DNA from 2 places in the Gluconobacter sp. OJA genome. Region 1 is predicted to be linked to the other one. Evidence: riboswitches for the same ligand, from Rfam matches in the RefSeq annotation. Region 1 holds a riboswitch; the other holds the start of a gene.
The links. Region 1 has a riboswitch for cobalamin ahead of ABDK75_RS08325 (DUF1636 domain-containing protein). Riboswitches for the same ligand answer to the same signal wherever they lie in the genome.
Positions count from the first base shown of each region.

Region 1 (7,530 bases):
TTGCCGGCAAGATCATTGAAGGAGGCAGCGCTGGTAACGTCGTAACGCGGACGATTAAGCTGATGCCCAAAGCTAACGCCCCATAGCTGCCGATACGACTATCGCGCATGATAGTCAGGCGCTTTTCAGGAGTATGGCCACCACCACAGCCGTCCGCCATATCCGCCAGTCCGTCTTCGTGCAGGCCTCCGGTTAAGAGAATTTGTAGGCCAACGCTCCAGGCTGCTGCTACCAAAGAGGGAACATTCAAGGCACTCAGCAGCAAGAACACTGATGCGCTGAGAATACCGACAAGCGCCCCAACCAGGGGCCAGCACCAGACAGACCGCGCCAGAGACCAGTCCTGTCCGCTGACGCGCAGCCATCCCAAGGGGAGGCGGGTCAGCAGGCCCGCACCACAGGCGATGTCTTCCCGAATGGTGCGCCAAAGCCTCATTGAATGGAAACGTCTGATTGGGAAACGGCAGCCTCTGCGAACGTCGCCATACCGTTGTGGCAGGCTAATGCCGCTCTGAGGATGGGAATGGCAACGGCCGACCCAGATGCCTCTCCGAGGCGCAAGCCCAGGTCCAGTATTGGTTTCAGCCTGAGGGCATCTGCCAGCCTGTGGTGACCAGCCTCAGCGGAACAATGCGAGAGCTTTGTGTGGTCGAGTGCTGAGGCAGTCAGTTTGATCAATGGCAGCACGGCTGCGGTACAGACGAAGCCGTCAAGCAGAACCGGGATACGATGGTGTCTGGCGGCCAGAACACTTCCCAGTATGGCGGCCAGTTCGTAACCACCCAGACAACGTGCGGCATCCAAGGGGTCGTTAAGTGACGCCGCGTGCAGACACAGGGCCTCATCAATAACAGAAGCCTTGAGGTTAACGCCCGCCTGATCGAGACCCGTTCCACGTCCTGCCCAGTCCGCGCCTGTACCCCCCAGAAGTGCTGCGCAAAGTGCGGCGGAGGGGGTTGTGTTGCCAATACCCATTTCGCCTGGGCAAAACAGATCCAGAGCGGGGGATACGGCGGTGTATCCGACCGAGACCGCATCAAGGAATTCGTCTTCGCCCATAGCTGGGGTCGCGGTAAAATCTGCCGTGGCCATTAGATTTCGGACGGGCACAACAGCAAGGTCAGCACCTGCATTTCGGGCAAGCTGATTGATTGCTGCGCCGCCACGCTGGAAATTCGACACCATCTGGGCCGTAACATCCGAAGGCCACGGAGATACCCCCCGGCGGACCACACCATGATTCCCTGCGAAAATCGTTATCTGAACGTGCTCTAGCGTTGGTTTCTGATGGCCCTGCCATTCACCGAGCCAAATGGACAGCTCTTCCAACCGCCCGAGGCTGCCGGGAGGTTTGGTCAGAGTTGCATCTCGCTCCCCTATCAGGGCGGCGACTTTTTGGTCGGGGTCTGGAAGTGACAGGCAGGCATTGCGAAGTTCTGCCATGCTGGCGAAAGGAGGCTGACAGAACGAGGGCATGATGTGCGGTGGCATGACAGGTCTTTTGTGCTGTTATCAGGGACCATGCAAGAAGAAGGCGCAGGAGACATTGTGGCACAGACCATCACGCAAACAGGACTACCGGATGTGTCACTGGTCCTCGGGGGCGCCAGGTCAGGAAAAAGCAGGATCGCTGAGGCAATCATCACTGGTCTTCCGGCCCCTTGGGTTTATCTCGCGACCGGTCGGGCTTTTGATGAAGAAATGCAGGCCAGGATAGATTTGCACCGTACCACCCGTGGGAACAAAGGCTGGCGTACAGTTGAAGAGCCGTTTGATATCGCTGGTGTTTTACAGGTCGAGCAGGGTGCGCCGGTTCTGGTTGATTGCCTCACTTTATGGCTGACAAATCTCATTCTGGAAGACCGTAATATACACGCCGCGACGAAAGATCTTCTCGAGGCGTTGCAAACACGGAAAGGCCGGACCGTTCTTGTGGGCAACGAGGTAGGGCTCGGAATTGTCCCGGACAATGCCCTGGCTCGTCGTTTCCGCGATGAAGCGGGTCTTCTTCATCAGAAGATCGCCGCAGTCGCCGGAGAAGTGCTGTTTGTGGCGGCGGGTTTGTCTTTGAAAATGAAATAAGCCCATTTCCCGGGCTTTGACACGCTTTCATCCCAGAGATAGGAGAGTGTTTGATGGTTCCTCTGAGAAGAGGATGAAAAGGGAAGCTGGTGCGGCCTTAGAAGTAGGTCAAACCCGGCACTGCCCCCGCAACTGTGGACGGTTTTCTGTCCTGCCAGTCTTTCTTTCAGGAAAGGCAGCCACTGGATTTCGATCTGGGAAGGCCCGGTGGGAGAGGAGGTGCCAATGGCGCCTCAGCCGTGAGTCAGGAGACCTGCCATCTGAGCCAAGTGTCATGATCCGGCGGGGTGCCCGGACTGTGAGGGCGCGCCATCATGTGCGTGTCACTTTCGCGATTGCGAAGGCCTTTCATCGCGCCTTTTGTTATGCTGTTGTGGCTGCAAGAGAGACGAAACCATGGCAGATCCACTGCCTTATCCTGAAACGGGCCAATCATCCGTTTCGCCAGTTTTCCACGTCTGTGTGACGTGTCGTCGCGGTCTACCGGTTGGGAATGATCCTGTTCAGGGGCGACAGCTCTACGATGCCTTGCTTGGCCAGGCTGCTGAAGGTGATTTCAGCGTCCAGCCCGTTGAATGTATGGCAGCCTGTAGCCGAGGCTGTATTGCCACGCTTTCCATGCCGGAAAAATGGACTTTTGTTCTAGGTGAACTTGGTCCGGAAAAGCTGTCTGACCTGCTAGCTTACCTTCAGCTTTACCGAGCATCGAAAACCGGAACAGTGATGCCGTCAAAGCGACCTGCATCGCTTTCTGATATGGTTATCGCCCGTCTTCCATCTTCATTGTCTTCTTCACAGGAACTTTCATGATGTCCCAGACTGTTTCAGGCTCCGGTCGCAAGATTCCGGTTACGATCATCACGGGTTTTCTGGGGGCAGGGAAAACAACCCTTCTGCGAAATCTTCTCGCACAGGCTGATGGGCGCCGTATTGCAATCGTCGTGAACGAGTTCGGTTCACTTGGGATCGACGGTGAAATCCTGCGGTCCTGCGGGATCGAAGGATGCGCTGACGAGGATATCGTCGAACTCACCAACGGATGCCTCTGCTGCACGGTTGCAGACGATTTCATTCCGACCATGGAGGCTCTGATCGATCGTCCTGATCCGCCAGAGCACATCGTGATCGAGACATCTGGCCTTGCGCTGCCCAAGCCCCTTCTCAAGGCATTCAGTTGGCCCGGGATCCGTACCCGCATGACTGTTGATGGTGTGATTACGCTGGTGGATGCACCCGCTGTCGCCGCTGGTCGCTTTGCGGACGATCCGGAAGCTGTTGCCGCACAGCAGGCGGCTGACCCTTCGCTGGATCATGATAACCCGTTGGCTGAAGTCTATGAAGATCAGTTGAATGCGGCGGATCTTATTGTTCTGAACAAGACTGATCTTCTGGACGAAGCCGGGATTGATGCGGTTGAAAAGGGCATTACCGAGGCCGTGCCGCGGAAAGTTATTACGCTGCGGGCAGTACAGGGACGACTGGACCCCGCTGTTCTGCTGGGAATTGGTGCCGGTGCCGAAGACGATCTTCAGGCTCGTCCGTCCAATCATGATGGCGCAGATGACCACGAACATGATGACTTCGAGAGTTTCGTCGTGGTCCTTCCGGAGCAGAAAAGTGCTGAAGCGTTACTCAAACGCCTGAGCGAGGTTGCGGGGCAATTCGATATCCTCCGCATGAAAGGCTTTGCAGCCGTGCAGGGTAAGAAAATGCGATTGGCCGTGCAGGGTGTCGGGACCCGTTTCCGCCATGAATTTGATGTACCTCTTGCAGATACAGGCCGGGACGGGCGCCTTGTGGTAATTGGCCAGACAGGCTTGGATCGCGCAGCCATCGAAGCCGCATTGCTGGCGGACTGACCTGATGCATCTGCTTGTCCGGGAACGACACGGAATAGACGATCAGGACGTGGCCGAGGATCTCGGTCATGCTCCTGCTGACGTCGTGTTTCTGTCCTTCTCGGATAGCGATCTTCTGGCGCTTGAGCGGGCGTACTCCAATCTGAACGAGCAGACCCCGAACGGCGCAGGCTTTTCACTGCGGTTGGTCAATCTTGCTCGCCTCAGACACCCCATGTCGGTCGATTTATACGTTGAGCAGACCATAGCATCGTCCCGATGCGTCATCGCCCGGCTTCTGGGTGGCGTGGATTACTGGCGCTATGGGGCGGAAGAACTCCGGAATTTTTGTAGCAGTAACACTATCCCACTGGCTCTGTTGCCCGGAGATGCCCGTCAGGATGCACGGCTTGAAGAGTGGTCCAGCATCGAAGTAGCAAACCATTCCAGACTCACGGGGTTTCTGAGGGAAGGTGGTCCTGAGAATGCACGTCGCGCCCTTTTGCTCATGGCTCATCTTGCCGGGCATGGAGAAGACGTCTCAGGGCAACCCGCGGCGCTTCCCGCAGCTGGAATTTATCGCCAGACGACTGCGGATTTTCCTCTAAGAGCCACAATCGTTTTCTACCGCGCTCACCTTCTGGCTGCCGATACAGCAGCGATTGATGGTCTTGCCGATGAACTGGAAAAGTGCGGGGTCGCGACAGATGTTCTATATGTCGCATCGCTGAAGAACCCGGATGTTGCCGAGTGGATTCAAAGCCGCCTGATTGAAACTCAGCCAGACATTATTCTGAACGCGACCTTCTTTTCTGCACGCGGAAAAGAGGGGCCATCTCCTCTTGATATTGCTGCTGTTCCCGTTCTTCAGATTTTGCAGCCTGGTGTGACGGCCTCGGCCTGGGCTGAAAGCGGGCGCGGCCTATCGCAGTCCGACCTCGCGATGCAGGTCGTTTTGCCAGAACTTGATGGGCGAATTTCTTCGTCTCCGATCTCCTTCAAATCCGAAACAGTTCCGGGGGATGCGGCAAGGCATATGCCCTTTCAACCGGGTATTGCCGCTGCTGCACAGCAGGCTCTTGCATGGGCGAGGCTTAAAAAAACGCCTACGCGCGCGAAGCGTCTTGCGATTGTCCTTTCTGATTATCCCGGTGCGGATGGACAGACTGCACACGCCGTCGGGTTAGATACTTTTGCCAGCCTTGAATCCATCCTGCAGGCCTTGAAACAGGCAGGGTATGACTGTGGAGTTGCGAAAAGTCCTACCAGCAGGGCGTTGGTGGAGGCTTTGTGTGAAGACCTGCCACAGCCCTGTTTGTCTCTGAACGATTATAACGAACTCTTTGCGCGCTTGCCCGTCCCCTTCCGGGACGCTGTGACCCAGAGTTGGGGATCCTCTGCGGAAGACCCCGCCGTTCAGGACGGTTCATTTTGTCTTAAATTTGTGGCGCTGGGTAACATCGTAGTCGCTGTCCAGCCCGATCGTGGCAGCGCGCAGGACCGTAAAGCCCAGTACCACGACCCTGATACACCTCCACGCCACGCCTATATCGCGTTCCACCTCTGGCTACGTCATGTCTGCCAGACAGATGCCATGGTTCATCTTGGAACGCATGGCACTCTAGAATGGCTGCCTGGCAAAGCTGTGGCGCTTTCCAACCAGTGCGCTCCCGCCGTTCTTCGCGGCGCTTTGCCGGTTCTGTATCCCTTTATCGTCAACAATCCGGGAGAAGCAGCTTCTGCGAAACGTCGTCTCGGCGCAGTCACCATCGGACATATGACACCGCCTGTTATGAAGGCCGGACTTGATCCGGACATGGCAGAGCTGGAACAACTGATCGATGAGTTTGCAGAGGCGGATGGTCTGGATAGGCGTCGAGGCGCCATTCTGAAGCGTGATATTCTGGACCGAGCCACGCGCATGGGGCTTCTGAGCGAAAGTGGTGTCAAAGCGAGGGAAGGCGACGAAGCAGAGGCTCTGGCGCGGCTGGATGCTTATCTCTGTGATGTGAAGGACCTTCAGATCCGTGACGGTCTGCATGTTTTCGGTCAAGTAGCACCACATGCCGAGAAACTGGCCGACATGGTGTCTTCTGTCGCACAGATGCCCCAGCAAATGGTTGCTACTCTGATCGAAGCCAGCGCAGATGCGGAAATGAAGGCACTTCTGGCCGGGCTGGAAGGACGATTCATTAAACCCGGGCCGTCTGGTGCTCCGACACGTGGGCGAGTGGATGTTCTGCCGACCGGCCGCAATCTTTTCACGCTTGATCCGAGAGCTGTTCCCACGGCTTCTGCGGTAGAGCTTGCCCGAGCGCAGGCAAAGCAGATCCTTCTATGTCACTTGCAGAACGAAGGCGAGCCGCTTCAAACCATCGTTATAGATCTATGGGGTTCCTCCACCCTGCGCACGGGGGGAGAGGATCTGGCGCTGGCTCTGATCCTGATGGGAGTTGACCCCACGTGGGATGCGTCGAGCGGTCGGGTATCAGGATTTGAAATTACACCGCTGGCTGTTCTCGATCGTCCGCGTGTCGATGTGACACTTCGAATTTCAGGATTGTTCCGGGACGCTTTTCCGGCACAGATTTCTCTTTTCGATCAGGTGGTTGAAGCTGTTTCCTGTTTGGAGGAAGGCGAGGACTGGAACCCGTTGTCTGCCCGTGTGAGAAATCTGGAGGGTGAGGCCCGAGAAATTGCTGGAGCGCGGATTTTTGGTGCAGCGCCCGGTACGTACGGGACAGGCATTGAAGACGCTCTCACGCGGAGTAACTGGGAAGAACGATCTGATCTTGGCCAGTCCTATCTGGCCGACAATAACTGGATGTATGGTGGCGGTCGTGACGGGACACGTAGCAGCGCAGCATTGGCCCAAAATCTGGCACGGGCAGATGCAATCCTGCATGTGCAGGACCATGCAGAGACGGATATTCTCGAAAGCCCGGATTTTGCTGCTCATGAAGGTGGGCTTGCAGCGGCGGCGGCTCTGCTAGGGGCCGATCCCGTCCTTTGGCATGGCGATACGTCCCATGCGGATGCGCCCCGTCTTCGAAGAGTTGAAGACGAAGTGAAACGCATCGTTCGAGGGCGTCTGGCCAATCCTCGTTGGCTGGCAGGGATGCAGCGGCATGACTATCGGGGAGGCGCCGAAATTGCACGGGGACTGGACGCGCTCTGCGCTTTTGCCTCGACCCTTTCTGTTCGGTTTGACCAACAGTTTGACCTGGTATTTGCCGCAACGCTTGGCGATGACACCTGTGATGCTTTCCTGAAAAGCGCCAACCTCCAGGCACGTCAGGCAATGCGCACGCGGTTCCAGGATATGATCCGTCGAGGCCTCTGGCACCCGCGCCTGAATAGCGTCTCTGCGATGTTGGAAAGTGGGAGCGAATGACAGTTTCCCCCCTTGTTCGCGGCTGGTGTCCGGATATGTTCGCGCCGATGGAAGCGCGAGATGGATTTCTGGTCCGTGTCCGTTCCCCGCTCGGTGGTTTTGAGGGGCCACAAGTGCTGGCTATTGCAGAGCTGGCACGACGTTTCGGAAACGGCGTTGTTGAGCTGACCAATCGTGGCAACGTGCAGTTGCGGGGATTTTCTTCGACGAGTGCAA
Region 1 covers NZ_JBDIWI010000001.1:1,811,459-1,818,988, reverse strand. Annotated here, with positions in the region: gene cobS (adenosylcobinamide-GDP ribazoletransferase) at 1-436, opposite strand, end outside; gene cobT (nicotinate-nucleotide--dimethylbenzimidazole phosphoribosyltransferase) at 433-1,491, opposite strand; gene cobU (bifunctional adenosylcobinamide kinase/adenosylcobinamide-phosphate guanylyltransferase) at 1,522-2,082, shown strand; cobalamin riboswitch at 2,120-2,358, shown strand; gene ABDK75_RS08325 (DUF1636 domain-containing protein) at 2,479-2,892, shown strand; gene cobW (cobalamin biosynthesis protein CobW) at 2,889-3,941, shown strand; gene cobN (cobaltochelatase subunit CobN) at 3,946-7,314, shown strand; gene cobG (precorrin-3B synthase) at 7,311-7,530, shown strand, end outside.

Region 2 (7,530 bases), on a different contig from region 1:
GTGACGAACAAAAGCCTGCGCATCATCTCCGTCACTGTCGGGAACGATCGCCTGAAACAGCGTCTGAAGCGTCCCACCCTTTGACAGCTGATGCTTCAGGGCGTCTGATGAAGGGCCCTTGTAGCCGCTGGCTTCAAAGGCTTCCTTCAGGCTGCGAAGAATGGCCGGCTGCGTTTCCGCCAGAGTACCATCGTAGTCGAGAAGAACGATCGGGAATCTTGTCATTCTCTTTTGTCACCCCGTTTACGCAGGAAATCCAGCCCTCTCCGCTTCAGATCGGACGTCGCCCAAGAAGGCGGCAAAGGGCTGATGCTGTATCTGCATGATTCAACGTATAGAAATGGAATTGCTCCACCCCTTCAGCTTTCAGTGTCTGACACAGCCGGTCTGCAATCGTAGCCGCGACAAACGCCCGCGTCTGGGGCGTTTCATCCAATCCATCGAACAGGTCGCGCATCCACTTCGGCACGTTTGCACCACACATATCGGCAAACTTCCAGGCCTGCGCAGCACTTCCAACCGGAAGAATACCCGGCACGATCGGCCGCTCGATTCCAATGGCCGCAGCACGGTCCCGGAAGCGTAGAAATGTGTCTGCTTCGAAGAAGAACTGCGTCAAAGCCCGGTCCGCGCCAGCATCAATCTTAGCCCGCAGATGCTCCAGATCCGACTGAGGACTGAGCGCGGCAGGATGCGTTTCCGGATACGCCGCAACGGAGATTTCGAACGGCGCAATCTCCTTCAATCCGCGCACCAGATCCACAGCCCCCGCGTAGCCTTCCGGGTGAGGCTCATAGACGCCCCCGGCTGACGGTGGCGGATCACCACGCAGGGCCACAATGTGCTTCACACCCGCGTCCCAGTACGCCTGCGCCACGGCATTGACGTCTTCTTTGGAGGCTCCCACGCAGGTCAGATGCCCAGCCATTGGCGCGCCAGTTTCCCGAACCATGCCTTTCAGGGTGGCCAGGGTGCGGTCCCGTGTTGACCCACCTGCCCCATACGTCACGGACATAAACTGCGGACCCAAAGCAGCTAGCGTTTTTGCGTTTTCCAGCAGTGTGGCGGCTGCCTTTTCCGACTTTGCAGGGAAAAATTCGAACGAAATTGCGGGCAGAGGCCCTGTCTGTGCGGGCATCACGCCAGCTCCTTATTCAATAATTCAGCTTAGTTGGGGCGTTGGCCGAGCCAGAGTTTCACGGTCAGCTCGCCTTCAAGAGCTACTGGCTCGGCGGGAACCAGACCGGCAGCGCGAAACCACGTCGCCATCTGCGCATCGGTAAATCCAAGCCGAACATGCGCATCCCGTGTGCGAAGTTCTTCCCGGCTATGGGAGGCAAAATCGATAATCAGTAAGCGACCGTTGGCATCCAGAATACGCGCGGCTTCCGCAATTACAGCAGCCGGATGCTGTGCATAATGCAGAACCTGATGCATGACTGCGACATCGGCTGAATGCTCCGGCAACGGAAGGGCCTGAAAGTCCCCCTGCCGCAGATCAGCCTGCTCCAGACCAGCTTCCGCAAGCTTGGTCCGCGCCAATCGCAGCATGGCAGGACTGCGATCAAACCCGATGACTGTTTGAGCGCCGGCCCCCAGCAGCTCCATCATGCGACCTGTTCCCGTGCCTATATCCACGAGCCGGCCGATCGGAGATGCTGAAAGCGTCTTTACGATCGCTGCTTCGACCTCCTGTTCGGACACATGCAAGGAACGCAATGCGTCCCATTCTGCCGCGTGGGTTTCAAACCAGTCTTCCGCCGCGAGCGCACGAACATCCCGAATGGCCTGCAAGCGAATACGATCCGCACGGATTTCCGCCGGTTCCCGCGCAGTCCATCGATCCAGCGCCATAAAGACAGGCTCCAGACGTTCCGGAATACCCAAAGTCAGAAAGACCCAACTTCCTTCCTTGCGGCGCTCAATTAATGCCGCATCTGCCAGGATCTTCACATGCCGTGACACGCGAGGCTGACTTTGCCCGAGCACCTGCGCCACCTCGCCGATGGACAGTTCCATCTCGCGCAGAAGGGCCAGAATCCGTAGACGCGTCATGTCTGCCAGTGCCTGGAAAATAATGAGGGCCTGTTCCATACGAATTTACATATAAGGAGTTCTTTATATGAGCAAGAGCTATTGACTCTTTTTCAGAACATGCGGCAGTCATAAGGCTTGTCATGGTTCCATGTCGGATGTTCACGCATCCGGCGTGGCTAAGAGGGAAGCCGGTGCAAATCCGGCGCTGCCCCCGCAACTGTCAGCGGCGAGTGCCGATTCCACAGAGGCCACTGGGCGAAAGTCCGGGAAGGCGGAATCAGCGCGGAGACCCGTAAGCCAGGAGACCTGCCACGGCACATAACATCCTCCGGCGGGGCGTTCCGGACGGGTCACGCATGTCTCCACGCCGCACATTTCCTGTTCGGGGCGTGAATGATCCTGCATGCCCTGCGAGCGCACTGCCACGAACCTGTCGAGGCTTTCATGACCGTCCGCGTCGCAACTTTGGGCTTTCCGCGTATCGGCACCCGCCGTGAACTGAAAACCGCTCTTGAACAGTACTGGGCGGGGAATTCTTCCGCCGATGATCTGCTTTCCACAGCCGCGTCCCTTCGGGCGTCAGCCTGGCAGCGCCAGAAAGACCTCGGCGCAGAGATCATCCCTTCCAACGATTTTTCGCTTTACGATCATGTGCTGGATACATCCGCAATGGTCGGTGCTGTTCCCGCCATTTACGGCAACGTGCAGGGCAAGGTGGACTTGGGAACCTACTTCGCCATGGCGCGCGGCTCCCAGACGACATCCGAAGAGTGTGGCTGCGGTCATGCTCATGACACCCCTGCCGCCGAAATGACCAAGTGGTTTGACACGAACTACCATTACCTTGTTCCGCAATTCGCAGCAGACCAGACGTTCCGCCTCGCCTCCACAAAAGCGGTGGACGAATATCGGGAAGCCAAGGCGCTTGGGATTGAGACACGCCCTGTTCTGCTCGGCCCTGTCAGTTTCCTGCTTCTGGGAAAATGTGACGGCCCGGCGTTTGATCGCCTTGATCTGCTCCCTGCCTTGCTGCCCGTTTATGAACGGGTTCTAAACGCCCTCCGAGCAGAAGGCGCAGATTGGGTTCAGATTGACGAGCCCTGCCTTGTTCTGGATCTGCCGGGAAATGCTGCCGCAGTTTTTAAGACGACCTACAACACTCTGACAGCCGCTGTTCCAGACCTCAAACTGATGCTCGCCACATACTTCGGCGCGCTCGGAGACAATCAGGGCATCGCCCTCAGCCTGCCAGTTCACGGGCTGCATGTGGACCTTGTCCGCGCTCCCGAACAACTTGCATCTATTCTGGAGAAAGCACGGCCAGACCTGCTGCTGTCTCTCGGCGTAGTGGATGGGCGGAATATCTGGAAGGCCGATCTGAACGCGCTTCTGGACCATCTTGAACCGCTGGCGCGCCAGCGTGACCTGATCCTTGCTCCGTCCTGCTCTCTCCTCCACACACCCATTGACCTGGAACGGGAGACAGATCTGGACGCGGATGTAAAATCCTGGCTCGCATTCGCCGTTCAAAAAATCGAGGAGTTGCACACACTGGCGCGCGCCCTGAATGAAGGCCGGGGCGTTGTGCAAACCATTTTAGCCGAAAATGCTGCGGCTCTTCAGGCGCGTCACTCTTCCACGAAAATCAACAATCCTGCCGTTCAGACACGCTCTGCGGATCGCAATCCAGCTCTCGCCCAGCGCCATTCACCCTTCCCCGCGCGCCGTCCGTTGCAACAGGCCAGCCTCAGGCTGCCTCTATATCCAACCACAACCATCGGTTCTTTCCCCCAGACAACTGAAGTCCGCAAAGCCCGTGCGGATCATACACGAGGAGAGCTCTCTTCCGAGGCTTACGAAGCCTTCCTGCGGGAAGAAACCGCCCGGACCATCTGCTGGCAGGAAGAGATTGATCTTGATGTGCTGGTGCATGGCGAGTTTGAGCGCAATGACATGGTGCAGTATTTCGGGGAGCAGCTTTCCGGCTTTGCGTTCACGAAGCACGCCTGGGTTCAGTCCTACGGGTCCCGCTATGTCCGGCCGCCCATCATTTTCGGGGATGTGTCACGCCCAAAAGCCATGACGGTTGAATGGTGGGAATACGCCCAATCCATCACCAAACGCCCGATGAAAGGTATGCTGACGGGGCCTGTCACGATCCTGAACTGGTCTTTCGTGCGAGACGATCAACCGCGTGCGGAAACATGCCGACAGATCGCTTTCGCGATCCGGGATGAAGTGTGCGATCTGGAAAAAGCCGGGTGCGGCATCATCCAGATTGATGAAGCCGCCTTGCGTGAAGGCCTGCCGCTCCGTCGCGCAGACTGGCAATCCTATCTGGACTGGGCCGTGGAGAGCTTCCGCATTTCAGCCTCGGGTGTGCAGGACGCCACACAGATCCACACCCATATGTGCTACTCGGAATTCAACGATATCATTGCCGCCATTGGCGCAATGGATGCGGATGTGATTTCGATTGAAACCGCCCGCTCCCGCATGGAACTACTCGATGCGTTCGCAGCCTATCGCTACCCTGCGGAAATCGGGCCGGGCGTTTACGATATCCATTCCCCACGCGTGCCGTCTGTCGAGGAAATGGTGGACCTGCTTCGAGCTGCCAGCAAAACCATCAGCCCGGATGCCCTCTGGGTCAATCCGGATTGCGGACTGAAAACCCGCAAATGGCCGGAGACGAAAGCTGCGCTCCTCAACATGGTTGCGGCAGCCCATTATATGCGTCCGTAAACCAGCGAGTAGATGGGGTGGATCACCACCCCATCATACGCAATTACCAGATTTTGACGCGCTGATCCGGGGTCAGATAGAGCTTGTCACCCGGCTGCACGTTCCAGGCCTTGTACCAGAGGTCCACGTTGTGCATCGGGATGTTTACGCGAGCTTTCGGCGGCGAGTGCGGATCAATGACCACCATCTGCTTCTCCGTGTCCGGACGAACCTTCTCACGCCAGACCTGTGCCCACCCCATGAACACGCGCTGATCGCCCGTCAGACCATCAATGACGGGAGCAGGCTTCCCATTCAGGGAGGCATGGTAAGCATCCAGCGCCAGCGTCAGGCCACCAAGATCGGCAATGTTTTCGCCCATCGTAAGCTTACCGTTCACATGCACGCCCGGCTGAACTTCGAACGCGTCATACTGCGCACCAAACCGATCTGCTAGCTTCTGAAAGCGCGCTTCGTCTTCCTTTGTCCACCAGTTCCGCAGACGCCCCTTGTCATCGTACTTGCGGCCTTTGTCGTCAAAGGAATGGGTCATTTCATGCCCGATGACACCACCGATCGCCCCGTAATTCACAGCCGGATCAGCCTTCGGATTGAAGAACGGCGGCTGAAGGATTGCGGCCGGGAACACGACTTCCACAAAACGCGGATTGTTGTAGGCGTTCACCGTTGCGGGCGACATCAGCCACTCGTTGCGGTCAACAACCTTGTCGAGATGGCTTAACTGATAGTGCCATTCGAAAGCGAAAGAGCGCTCGGCATTGCCGTACACATCGCCCTTTTTCACAACCAGATCGGAATAATCCCGCCACTCATTCGGATAACCCACCTGGATTTCAAAGCTGGCCAGCTTCTTCAGCGCGGCTTCACGCGTCTGCGCGCTCATCCATGTGTTGTGTTCGAGGCGGTTGTGGAAAGCTGCTTTCAGGTTTCCCGTCAGCGTCTGCATGGCCTCACGATCCGAAGCCGGGAAATAACGCTCCACGTAGATTTTGCCGAGCGCCATTTCCATGGCGGAACTCGTGAAATCCACACCACGCTTCCAACGCGCTGCCAGAGCAGGCTGGCCTGACATGGCCTTCACATAAGCGAAACGCGTTTGCACAAAAGCATCCGGCAGGAACGATGCAGCATTGCTCGCCGTATGGAACGCCTGCCAGGCGCGCAGAGTGTTCAGATCCGTCTTTGCAATCAGGTCTGCTTCCGCCTTGATGGCGGAAGGTTCACCAACAATAACAACCCGCTGCGCCAGCCCGGCCTCAGGCACACCTGACGCCCGCAACCATGTCATCCAGTCAAAAGAAGGAACACTCTTGACCAGCGCTTCTACCGTCATCGGGTTGTAGGTCTTGTCCGGATCGCGGAGTTCCGTGCGCGCCCAATGAACTTTGGCAATCTCGGTTTCAAAAGCCACAATGTCTGCCGCTGACTTGGCGGGATCAGCCCAGTGAACAAGCGTCAGAAGCTTCGTAATATACGCCTGATAGGCCGCTTTCTTGGATGCAAATTCCGGCTTCAGGTAATTGTCCCGATCCGGCATCCCGAGCCCGGCGTGATCGACACTGAGCGCATATTTCGTCGGATCTTTCGCATCCACATCCACGTCCAGCGCGAACGGCGATGATCCGAACGTATCGGATGACGCCCCACTAAACTGCGCAAATGCCTTCAGATCCGTAATTGTGTGGATGCTTGCGATTTCAGCATCCAGCGGCTTGGAACCCAGAGCTTCGACAGCCTTCTCATCCATGAAAGATGCATAATAGGTGCCCAGCTTCTCATCAGTCGTGTGAGGCTGAGCGACCGGATGCGCGGACAGGTCTTTCAGAATGGACTGAATGCGCTGGCGGGATGCTTCAGCCAGCGCGTTAAACGGGCCGTAGCTGCTCATATCCGACGGAATTTCGAGCGCTTTCAGGAAGCTGCCATTGGCATAATCGAAGAAACTGTCTCCCGGCTTGACGCTCACATCCCGCCCGGCCAGATCCAGACCATACTGGTCATAAGTAATCTGAGGCGCTGCGGGCTTGGCAGACGCAATCGGAGGCAGCGCTGCCAAGCCAAAACTGGCGGACAACAGCAGAGCGGCCTTGGCGGAGAGTTTCTTCTGATGCATATGAGAGGCCTAAATGTGAAAAACAGGCAGGCCTTTTGGTCCGTCCGCGGGCCTGTAACTTAAGTTTACAGTCGAAACGACCTGGACGCCAAGAGCCATACCTCGCGCAGAAAAGCGAGGTATGGAAAAAGGCTTTAATTCTGGCTGGAAATAAGCGCTTTAATGCCAGGGAGAATGGCAATGAGCAGCCCCCCGGGAGGCTGTTCGCGCCTCAGGGACAGCAGATGGTTGGATGAGTTGTGAAACAGCTCTTCCTGTGCAGCGATCAGATGCTGCGCATCCAGCCGCCAGGCTGTTCCTGAGGCTCCATTCAGAACGTTTAATCCCGCGTTGGAGAGGGCCGCAACCGTGTGAGATACGGGCGTAACCTCCTCCAGAGCAGGCACATCTGCTGCAATTGCGACAAAAGCTTCATCATTGGCAGCCCAGCTTGCCAGCATGGCCTTCAAGGGAGCCCTCAAGCTCTTTTCACCCGCGACATACCGTTTAGCCATGTCGTTGAAGCGGATAGCCTCAAAAGCATCCGGATCGGCAATCGCGACCGGAGCCGACAGCATGGCATCGCCACTTTTGGAGGTCAGCCGATTCAAAGCGTAATTGCGCACCGGAACCGTAACGCTCAGAAGCGTGGAAAG
Region 2 covers NZ_JBDIWI010000002.1:360,596-368,125, forward strand. Annotated here, with positions in the region: gene ABDK75_RS12120 (HAD family hydrolase) at 1-225, opposite strand, end outside; gene metF (methylenetetrahydrofolate reductase [NAD(P)H]) at 272-1,138, opposite strand; gene ABDK75_RS12130 (metalloregulator ArsR/SmtB family transcription factor) at 1,168-2,094, opposite strand; cobalamin riboswitch at 2,162-2,366, shown strand; gene metE (5-methyltetrahydropteroyltriglutamate--homocysteine S-methyltransferase) at 2,482-4,782, shown strand; gene ABDK75_RS12140 (M13 family metallopeptidase) at 4,826-6,895, opposite strand; gene ABDK75_RS12145 (family 20 glycosylhydrolase) at 7,030-7,530, opposite strand, start outside.
Region 2: linked by a shared signal. The riboswitch ahead of metE (5-methyltetrahydropteroyltriglutamate--homocysteine S-methyltransferase) and the one ahead of ABDK75_RS08325 (DUF1636 domain-containing protein) in region 1 are both predicted to bind cobalamin.